Regions from separate parts of the Lawsonibacter sp. OA9 genome, predicted to be linked through region 2. Evidence: predicted binding sites of a transcription regulator. Region 2 holds the regulator's gene; the other holds the start of a gene.
What was found. The regulator LexA, encoded in region 2, represses DNA repair genes until DNA is damaged. The targets are predictions, from matches to a motif close to CNAACANNTGTTNG.

Region 1 (5,548 bases), 1.1 Mb from region 2:
CGGACTATTTGTCCTCCTGCTGGTCCTCTTTGCGGGAAAGACTGGTCTAAGGGCTGTGCTTTCCTTTCTCCTTACTGTCTTGATGATATGGAAGGTGATGGTCCCGCTCTATCTCAAAGGCTGGGATCCTATCTGGGTCGGCCTTGCCATAACACTGGCCCTCACTCTGCTTATCATCGCCCTGGTCTATGGTTTCGACCGGAGATGCTGGGCCGCCTCATCCGGTTCCGCTCTTGGTGTTCTGGTCACCTGTATCATGGGCATCCTGTTCACTGACCTATTTCAGGTCCACGGGGCGGTCATGTCCTACTCGGAAAGTTTGCTCTATGCCGGCTATCAGCATCTGGATCTGACCCGAATCTTTATGGCCTCTATTTTTATCGGGGCCTCCGGAGCAATCATGGATTTGAGCGTAGATATCACCTCCGCAGTCCACGAAGTCGTGGAGAAACGACCTGACCTTAGTTGGTGGGAGGCGGCCAAATCCGGGATGAACGTAGGCAGAGCGGCCATGGGGACCATGACCACCACTTTGCTGTTCGCCTACTCCGGTGGCTATGTGGCACTGCTGATGGTATTTATGGCCCAGGGCACTCCAATCTCCAATATTTTGAACTATAAGTATGTAGCCGCCGAGATGATCCATACCGTCATCGGCTCCTTCGGTCTGGTAACAGTCGCTCCCTTTACCGCCCTGTGCGCCGGCTTGTTCCTGGTTGGTAAAACAAAAAAAGCTCAAGGGATGGACCTCAATTAAGAGCCATCCCTTGAGCCCTTTTTCATCTTACAGACCGCTCTTTTTGGTTTCTTCCACCACAGCTTTCTCCCCATATATCGGGGATTTATCACACGCAGATAAAAAAGCAGAATGGCTATAGACAGCAGGAATCCGGCCAAGCCCAGATGAAAATAGAAGCTTAAGACGGTCAAAAGGAGCTGTGCCAGCATATAGCGCAACTCAATTTTCAAATTGTTCCGCCGCCGGTCCAAATCCAGCTCAAAGGACAGGTTCCACACCATCCACATAGAGCACAGTGCCAACATCACGATATTTCCGAACAGGGGCAAAAGGTAGCCGCCCCCAAGCTGCTCTCCATGCGGCATATCCTGTAATGTCCAGACACAGGCATAGAGTGCGCCCAGTTGGGCAGAAATAGCTATCACAGTTCTGTTTTCCCGCAGGATAGGGTTGTCCTCCCCATCTTTTACCCAGCCGGAGCGGTCCTCCATCAGCTCGTCCAGTGAGATGGCGTACAGCTCCGCCAACGCGGCCAGATTCTCACCGGTGGGTATCGTCTGCCCTGACTCCCATTTGGTCACCGCTTGGCGGCTCACGCCCACTCGCTCCGCCACCATCTCCTGAGAAAAACCGACTTGGTTCCGCAGTGCTTTCAGGCGTTCTCCCAATGGCATTCTTCCCACCTCCTTGGTCAAATAGTAGCAGACCAGAAGGAGAAAGTCCAGCAACCAACCGGCAACCGGGGGAAAAATCAGTCAAAAAAGGTGAGCTGCCGATCCTGATATCCACGGGTGGCAGCGGAAATGATAGAGCGCATCTCACACAACAGCCCCAGCTCCCCGCAGCGTTTGGAAAATCGTTCCCACAACTTCCCCGCTCTGGGACTGGAGCAGGTATACCGGTTTCCATACCGCTGGCGGTATTTCTCCCCCAGCCCCTGTTCTGGAAAAGCCCGGTCCAGTCCGTTTAGAAAATGCTCCCTCTGCCCATCCCGCATGGTCACACCGAAGGCCGGATAGACGAATCGTGCTCCCGCCTCGGCAGCCGCCTCCGCCACCGACAGCACATTTTCTACGCTGTCCTCCAGCCAGGGCAGGACCGGCATAAGCAGGACACCGGAAAAGATCCCCGCTCCCGCCAGCTCCTTCAGCGCCGCCAAACGGCGGCTGGGTGAGGGAGCCCCCGGCTCGATCTTGGCTGCCAGCGCGTCGTCTGTCGTAGTCACCGTCAGTTTACAGATCACTGGGGAATGGCGCTGAATGAACTGATACAGGTCGATATCCCGGACGATCAGATCACTTTTTGTGGCAGCCGCCACCCCACATCCGTAGGCGTCTATCAACTCTAGGGCATGACGGGTCAGTTCCAGCTCCTCCTCGAAGGGGTTATAGGGGTCGCTCATGGAACCCATACTGATAAATGCCGGACGCGTCTTTCGGGCCAGGTCATCCCGCAAAATAGTGAGGGCCCCAGCCTTTGCTTTCACGGTATCAAAATCTGGATTTTGATAACAGCTGCTTCGGCTGTCACAGTAGAGGCAGCCATGACAACATCCACGGTAAATATTCATGGTATGGTCGGTACCAAACCACTCCGTACCTCTATTTCTATGGAGCAGATGTTTAGCCGGTATATATTCCATGTCCTCTCCCCTCCTTTTTTCTTATCCTACCAGTCTCTCCCCTTTCCTGTCAAGAAAATTCGAACATTAGTTTGACTTTTTTCTTGGCCTGGAATATAATTTTTTTATTGAATGAAAAGGAGGCGCTGTCCGGTGGAACGGGTCATCTTTCACTGTGATTTAAATAGCTTTTACGCCTCGGTAGAGCTGCTGGACCATCCGGAGTTGCGTCACCTGCCGGTGGCGGTATGCGGAGACCCGAACAGCCGCCACGGCATCATCCTGGCAAAAAATGAGCCCGCCAAGCTTTTTGGCGTCAAGACCGCTGAAACCATCTGGCAGGCCAGAAAAAAATGCCCCGAACTGGTCCTTCTTCCCGCCCACCATGACCGATACCGTGAGCTATCCAGGCAGATCAACCGGGTATATCAGGACTACACCGACCTGGTAGAGTCCTTTGGGATCGATGAGAGCTGGCTGGATGTCACTGGTACCCTCCATCTCTTCGGCGGGGATCCGGAGGCGCTGGCGGACCAGCTTAGAGAGCATGTGCGGGGCAACTTTGGGCTGACCATCTCTGTGGGAGTGTCCTTCAACAAGGTCTTTGCCAAATTAGGCAGCGATTACAAAAAGCCAGATGCTACCACGCTCATCACCCGGGAAAATTTTAAACAGATTGTATGGCCTCTGCCGGTCACCGACCTGCTCTATGTCGGGCGGGCCGCCTCCCGGACTTTTGATCGCTTTGATATCCACACCATCGGCGACCTGGCTCGCTTTGATCGGGAGCAACTTTTTCTTCTGCTGGGTAAAAATGGCGCCCAGCTCCATGACTTTGCCAGTGGGGAGGACCGCTCCCCCGTCACACCCGCCGCCCAGTACGTCCCGCCGAAGTCAGTGGGCAATGGTCTCACCTTTTCTCACGATCTGCGGGGGCAGGAAGATATACAGGCTGGGATCACCCGCCTTTCGGACCAAGTGGCTGCCCGCCTTCGTCGGTATCACATGAAATGTAATGGTATTTCACTTGCCATACGGGACCCCGCCTTTCGGGATATCATCCGGCAGCAGCGTCTGGACTCCCCCAGCAATCTGGCCCGAGAAATCAGTCAAGCCGCCATGGGATTGGCCAAAAGCTGCTGGAATATGGATCATCCCGTCCGAGCCCTCACTGTAACAGCACTCTCTCTGGTCCCGGAGGAGGAGGTCTCGGCCCAGCTGGATCTGTTGGCCTTCGGCCAGGACAAAAAGAGAGAGCGGCTGGAAAAGCTGGAGGAAACGATGGATAGCATTCGGGCCAAGTACGGAAAATCTTCCATCTCCCATGCCTCCTCCACCCAGGCCGCCGGCGGCAGCGGCCATGCGCCCCCGCCTGGAGGCTCCCGGTCATATCTGGAGGAGGAGTAGCATACAACAGGGGCATGGAGGTGAACCCATGCCCCTGTCTTTTTTTGCTTTCCTCGACCAGTTGACGGGCGATCCAGCTCTGGCACTGATTGTTCTCCTCACCCTCGCGGTACTGCTGGTCAACGGGTGGACCGACGCACCCAATGCCATCGCCGGGGTAGTGGTGACTGGAGCACTCCCCTTCCCTTTGGCTGTCCTGCTGGCGGCTGTATGCAACTTTCTGGGAGTGCTTTGTGTCACCGCTGTCTCTACTTCTGTGGCGGAGACCGTCTATTCTATCGCCAGCTTTGGCGGCGGCTCCCGCGCGGCTCTTACCGCTTTGTGTGCCGCCATGGCCGCCATCGTGCTCTGGGCCGCGGCTGCCTGGCTACTTGGCATTCCTACCAGTGAGAGCCACGCCTTGATTGCTGGTATCTCTGGCGCCGCGGTGGCTCTGGAGGGTGGCTTCTCCTGTATCCGCTGGGACAGTTGGGCCAAGGTTCTCCTCGGTCTGATTCTGTCCACTGCCGCCGGATTCTGGGCTGGACAGTTGTTTCAGAGTGCCTTAAAACATGTAAAGGCTTCCAACCATACATTTCTTTTGGCCCAGCTTCCCGGAGCCGCAGGAACTGCCTTTCTTCACGGTGCCCAAGATGGTCAAAAGTTTCTCGGTGTATTTCTCTTGGGGACGGCATTGGCCCAGGGTCGCGGAGATGAACAGACCTTTCTCATCCCTATCTGGCTTATGATTTTGTGTGCTGGCTTTATGGCCGCCGGTACCCTTATGGGGGGCAGGCGCATCATCGAAACAGTCGGGCGTGAAATGGTGTCGATTGGCCCGCGAGAAGGGCTGTCTGCCGATTTGGGCAATATTTTCTGCCTCATGACCGCCACTCTGCTGGGCCTTCCCGTCTCAACTACCCATACCCGCACAGCCGCTCTGCTCGGTGTGGGAGCAGCGGGGGGCGGTGTTGTGGACTGGTCCGTTGCCGGCAAAATCGCTCTCGCCTGGGCCCTTACCTTTCCCGGCTGTATGGCCATCGGCTACTGGATGGCCAAGGTGTTTCTGGCGGTCTTTTGAATAGAGCGCCGGGTGAATATCAGTCACCCGGCTCACCCCTCTCTGATCCGGCGCATAGCCTATTCTGGAAGCACCCGCACAGGCGCGGACCGGCTCCGGACATCGCGCCGCCGTTTTCAGAAAGGGAAATTACATCGTGACACAAGCACTTTTATGGGCTGCCGGCGGAACTGGGTTCACTGCCCTGATGACCGCTTCCGGCGCCGCTATGGTCTTTCTGTTCCGCAAGCAGTCCTCTCGCTCTCTTCAGCGCGTCCTACTTGGATTTGCCGCTGGCGTGATGATCGCCGCCAGCATGTGGTCCCTGCTCATCCCAGCCATTGAGGAGGCGGAGGCCATGGGAATGCCCGGTTGGCTGCCCGCCGCTGGTGGATCTGTCCTCGGCATCGTTTTCCTTTTGTCCATGGACTATCTGCTCCCCCGCTTCACACCGGAATCCTTCCACTGCAAAGAGGGCGAAACCTCCCGCCGCCGCACCGCCCTCCTGGTACTGGCCGTAACACTGCACAACATCCCGGAGGGGATGGCGGTCGGCATCTCCTTTGCCTTGGCTGCCCACAGTGGAGATCCCTCCCTCCTACCCGCTGCTACCGCCCTCGCCATGGGAATTGGCATCCAAAATTTTCCGGAAGGGGCCGCTATCTCCCTGCCCCTGCATCAGGAGGGAATGGGCCGTGGAAAGGCCTTTCTCATCGGGGCAGCCTCCGGCGTGGTGGAGCCT
Region 2 (5,548 bases):
GCCGGGGAGATTGTCAATGAACCCCTGCTCCGGCTAGAGCGGATCACTTCTTCCGCAGCCGGGTCCGGGTGCCGTCAGGATGTTGAATGAGGGTATTGTCCAGATGGGCCATCAGATTGGACTTACAGGCGGCGATATACTCCTGTCGCAGCAGGGCCCGTTCAGCCTCCTCCTCTGGGGTGAGGCCGGCGGGAGACTTGGCCTTCCGGGCCAGCTCATTGATGCGGTCGATCTTCTTCTGCTCCATGCCTTTCCCTCCCTTATTCCTGTTCTATCTCGCGTTCAAATACCAGCTCGATGGTCTCAATATGTCCAGAGGCCCGCTGAACGCTGGGCAGATAGCCCACATAACGCCAGCCGGCGGCGGCCCGGCTTCGAATGACTTCCTGGTGGCCCTCAGTCCGGATGCCGACGCCGCCGAACAGGCTGTACCCTCCGGCGGAGAGGGCCAGAACCTCAAATTCATATTCATAGTGTGCCATAGCTGTGCCCTCCTATCCGGCGGCTTAAATATATCTCTCCAATACCAGCATGGTCCGTCCCTTTTTGGACTGGCCGGGGATCTCCCGGACCACGCACTTGCCCAGTCCGCGGCAGGTGAGAATGTCTCCCACATCCACCAGCTTGTCCCCTTTGAGACACTCCCGGTGGTTGACGGCCGCCTTGCCGGCGGAGATATAGGCCATGGCTTTGGAGCGGGACAGGGAAAAACCGGCGGCAAGCACCGCGTCCAGGCGAGGGGTGGCGACTGTGTCCCGGATGAGCCTTACCTTCGCCTCTCCAGGGGAAAGGGAAGCCAGAGGAATTTCCCGGAGCTTTAACCGCCAACGCCCGGCGGACTCCCACTGGGAGAGGAGAATGGGCAGTACCTCCCGGAGCAGGATCACCTGACAGGTCCTGTCGCCAGGGAGCAAGATGTCCCCCAGCTTTTCCCTCGTCAACCCCAGGCCCATAAGGGAGCCCAGAATATCCCGGTGGCTTAACTCGGAACCGGGAGGGAAGGCGGCCTCCAATGCGGCCAGCGGTCCCTCTGGGTCCAACAGGAGGTCGTTCTCATCCTGCCAGTCGGGGAGGAAGGCGCACAGGGCCCGCTCTGCGCCGGGAAAGCCACCCCAAAAGATATGGCGGGGCTGCCCCCAGGCGTTGAGTAAATCGGTGACAGAGGCCTGTTCACCCGGCGAGAGAAAGGGGGTATGGGCTGGGATGCCCCGGTCCTGAGCCAGTTCCAGCTTGTCCAGCACACGGGCCAGCAGCACCCGCTCCGCCCCGTCACGGGCGCAGCGGTCCAGAAGCTCCTTCTTGGTCACGACCCTTCTCGCCTCCCTCTGTTTGCCTGTTCAGTATACTGGACAGGACCTGGGATTGTCAACGAAAAAAGCCGGCCATGGGGAGCATGACCGGCCGCAGGGGGACAAAATTAGTACCGACGGACTACCGCCACCACCTTGCCAACTATCTCGGCTTTGGTGCCGTCGATAGGCGGGTAATCAGGGTTTTGGGGAAGAAGCCAGGTGCGGCCGTCTTTTCTATGAAGGGTTTTGACGGTGGCCTCATCCTCAAAAAGGGCCACTACGATCTCACCATTCCGGGCCTCCTGCTGGCGGTGGACCACCACCAGGTCACCGGGCAGAATCCCGGCGTTCAGCATGGACTCGCCCCGGACCGTGAGGGCGAAGTGCTCCCCGGACAGACCGGCAGTGTCGAAGGTGAGGTAGTCCTCAATACACTCTTGGGCCAGGATAGGGGTGCCGGCGGCTACATTGCCAAGGATGGGTATTTGGTTGGCGTGGGGGTCCTCCTCCTCTGCCACCGGGCCCATGGATGCCCCCGGCAGGGAGATGGCGCGGGTCTTGCCCTCTGCCTTGACGATGACACCGGCCTCCTCCAGCCCCTTCATGTGGAAGTGGACGGTGGAGGGGGATTTCAGTCCCACAGCCGCGCCAATCTCCCGGACCGAAGGGGGATAGCCGTGCTGATTGGTAAAGGAGAGGATATAGTCATAGATCTGCTGCTGCTTGGCGGTCAGTTTGGCCATGGCAAGGGCTCCTTTCGGCAGACGGACAGAAAATTACATACTAAAATTTAGATGTATTTTATCATACATTTGTACGAATGTCAAACGAATGTTCCAAAAATAAGGAAGCCTCTAAAAAAACGCCAGGACCTAGAGGTCCTGGCGGGTAGCTTTGGATGTTCAGAGAGGGGGCATCTCCACAGAACCCTCCCGCTGGAGGCGCAGCCGGGCGTCGTAGAAGCCGGCCATGGTCACGGAGCGGTAGGGATAGAGCCACAGCTTTACCGGGATGGAGGCCAGCAGGAGAAGAAGGGCGGAGCTGGGATAGGAGAGGATAATCTGATAGAGCACATAGGCCGCTCCGTAGTGCTCCAGGGAAAGAGACTGGAAAAAACCTCCTTGGACCAGCACTTGGACCAGGACCAGCGTGTACAGAAGTAGATCCAGCAGTTCCCAGCCGAGAAAGGAGAAAAACAACTTGAACATCTCCCACTTCCATCCCCGCGTCAGCTCCACACTGCGGCGGACCGCGGCGAAGGCCCCATGGTCAGGGTGGTCGGCCAGCAAATAGTAGGCCAGGGCGTAGCGCAGAGAGACCCAATAAGAGAAAATCATGATGCCGGCAATTAGAACGGGAATCACAAGGAAGGAGAGGCCTGGGGAGAGAAGAACCGGAATTAGGACCAGCCAGACGACGGGGATGCACAGCAGGGACCAGGCCAGCGTGTGGAGAAAGATCAGAATGGAGGTCATGATAACCAGCAGGGCCACGGAGAAGCCATCGGCTAGGGCGCCCAGTCCGGGAGACAGCTTCCGGGAGGTCCACATGGACCATAGCGTAAAGCCAAAGCCAACTACCGTGGAGTACAGGGAGAGGAGGATGGAAAGGAACAAAGCCGGCAGACTGATGTTTCCTGTGTCCGGGGCCGGAACAAGCAGGCCGGCCAGTGTGGAAACACCAGTGGTCATCAGCAGATATACCAAGGTGACCACCCAGAAGGAAGGACGGGAGACCCGAATGGCCTCCCTAGCCTGCCTTTTCAGTTCTCTGCGGTCGATCTCCATAAAAACTCTCCGTTCTTACTGTCATAGTTGGGGAAGGGCGCCGCTGCCAGCAGGAGCGAACCTTCGCTCCGGTCCATCCGCGCTGCTCGCGGCGGCTCAAACGCCTCTCTATTCCCACTTGTCCATGATTTGCCGAAGCTGATCGGCCAGCTTGGACAGATCCTTGTTGGAACGGCCCCGGCTGCGGCTGATAAGGTCGGCCAAGTCCTTGGACACATCTTGTAGCCGCAGGAAGGCGGCGGAGGGAGCGGAGGCGCCGCCTGTGGTCCGCTTGCTCTCCAGAACAACGCCCTTTGCCAGCATACGATTTCCCAGCAGATCATAGACCTCCTCATAGAGAGGCGCGTGGGCGGGGATGCCCCGCTCATTCAAATCATTTGCAAAGAGGTCTGTGATCTCACTATCCCCGTGTACCACGAACACTTGGTCCGGCTTGGGGGAGAAATGGCCGATCCAGTCCAGCAGGTGATCCCGGTCGGCGTGAGAGGACAGGCCGGGGAAATTCAGGATCCGGGCCCGGACGGCGATCTCCTCACCAAAAAGCTTTACACTTTTGGCCCCCTCCAGCAGACGGCGGCCCAGAGTGCCCTCCCCCTGATAGCCCACAAAGACCACAGCGCATTCGGGGCGCCATAGGTTGTGCTTCAGGTGGTGGCGGATGCGGCCGGCATCGCACATACCGGAGGCGGAGATGATGATTTTAGAGCTCTTGTCCATATTGAGAGCCTTGGATTCCTCGGTAGACTGGGTCAGGGTCAGGCCGGGGAAAGTGAACAGGTTGTCGCCACCCTGCAGGACGGCAATTGCCTCCTCGTCCAGGTAGCCGTGAAGATCGCCAGCGTAGATCTTGGTGGCCTCAGCGGCCAGGGGAGAGTCCACGCAGACGGTAAAGTTGGGGACCGATTTGACCATCCCCTCATTTTTGATCTCTCGGAGGAAGTAGAGCAGCTCCTGGGTACGGCCTACGGCAAAGGAGGGGATAACAATGTTGCCACCTTTGGAAAACACGTCGTCAATGAGGGCGGCCAGGGCCTCGGTATAGCTCTCTGGGGGCTGGTGGTTCCGGTCGCCGTAGGTGGACTCCATGATGACATAATCCGCCTCTGTCACAAAGGAGGGGTCCCGGATGACAGGCTGGTCTACGTTGCCCAGATCTCCGGAGAAGACCAGCTTCTTGGTGACACCGTTCTCAGTGGCCCAGATCTCCACACAGGAGGAGCCCAGCAGATGGCCGGCGTCGCAGAAGCGGACCTCTACACCCTCGCACAGCTCGAAGATTTGTCCGTACTCCTGGGTATTGAGGAGCTGGAGGGCCTCCTCCGCGTCTGTCAGGGTGTAGAGGGGCTCTACCTCCTCCCGGCCGGCCCGCTTTCCCTTCTGGTTCTGCCACTGGGCATCGCTCTCCTGAATATGAGCGGAGTCTCGGAGCATGATGGACAGCAGCTGGGCGGTGAGCCGGGTGGTATAGATGGGCCCGGAAAAGCCCTCCTTGACCAGCAGCGGAATGCGGCCGGAGTGGTCGATATGGGCGTGGGTGACCAAAACATAGTCGATGTAGCTGGGGGAAAAATCCAGGGCGTTGTCATCGTGCTCGTCCCGGCCCTGCTGGAGACCGCAGTCGATTAGGATCTTCCTGCCGTTGACTTCCAGACAGTGGCAGCTGCCGGTGACCGCGTGGGCCGCGCCAAAAAACGTAAGCTTCATGTAACAGTTCCTCCTTTGGTGCCGATTCTTGTCTTTATTGTACACGGACCAGGGAAGAAAATCCACAGGAAATTGTAAATTATGTGTAAAAGACGGGGGCTACAGCAGACCGAAATGTTCCAGAGCGGACAAAATACCGTCCTCATCCACTGTCCCGGTCACAAAGTCGGCGTGAGAGCGTACGAGAGCGTCGGCGTTGCCCATGGCTACTCCCACATGGGCGTGGCGGAGCATAGGAATGTCGTTTTCCCCATCGCCGAAGGCCATGGTGTCCTCCAGGGAGATGCCGAAGAAGTCCAAAATGGCGTCCATACCCTGGTCCTTGCCGCCGCCTGGGGAAATAATATCCACGAAATCTGGGTGCCAGCGCATGACCTCCAGTCCTGGGAAGGGGTCTCCTAAAGCCTGCTGCTCCTCCCGGGTGAGGAAGGCGGTGGCCTGAAACACCTGTCGCCCTTCCGCCCGCCGGGCGGGAGCGGAGGGGGGGAGGGGGACAGCTAGCTGCTTGGGGAACACCTGAGCCCGCGGCCCCGGGTTTACAAGGTAGCAGTCCTCCTCCTCCAAAAAGATACAGGGGATAGTGGAATGCTCCATCAGCTCCACCAGAGCTTTCACCCGCTCCGGAGCGAAGGGGACGCTTCGAAGCACCCGGTCCTGAGCAAAGCAGTATTGGCCGCTGAGGGTGATGCAGCCATCGAAGGGAAAGAGATCCCGGACCGACTGACTCATGACTTTGTGGCGGCCTGTGGACAGGAATAACCGGAT

Region 1: dinB (DNA polymerase IV) is a predicted target of LexA. The motif match lies at 2,442-2,455, and genes of this name have one in related genera.

Annotation. Positions count from the first base shown of each region.
Region 1 covers NZ_JAKNTI010000022.1:1,391,196-1,396,743, reverse strand. Annotated here, with positions in the region: gene MCG44_RS07875 (YibE/F family protein) at 1-757, shown strand, start outside; gene MCG44_RS07870 (helix-turn-helix domain-containing protein) at 754-1,413, opposite strand; gene MCG44_RS07865 (SPL family radical SAM protein) at 1,491-2,381, opposite strand; gene dinB (DNA polymerase IV) at 2,514-3,767, shown strand; gene MCG44_RS07855 (inorganic phosphate transporter) at 3,796-4,827, shown strand; gene MCG44_RS07850 (ZIP family metal transporter) at 5,015-5,548, shown strand, end outside.
Region 2 covers NZ_JAKNTI010000022.1:2,468,991-2,474,538, reverse strand. Annotated here, with positions in the region: gene MCG44_RS13240 (DUF896 domain-containing protein) at 44-247, opposite strand; gene MCG44_RS13235 (DUF4177 domain-containing protein) at 261-482, opposite strand; gene MCG44_RS13230 (RNA-binding protein) at 507-1,307, opposite strand; gene lexA (transcriptional repressor LexA) at 1,418-2,035, opposite strand; gene MCG44_RS13220 (DUF975 family protein) at 2,195-3,079, opposite strand; gene MCG44_RS13215 (MBL fold metallo-hydrolase RNA specificity domain-containing protein) at 3,188-4,783, opposite strand; gene MCG44_RS13210 (Cof-type HAD-IIB family hydrolase) at 4,883-5,548, opposite strand, start outside.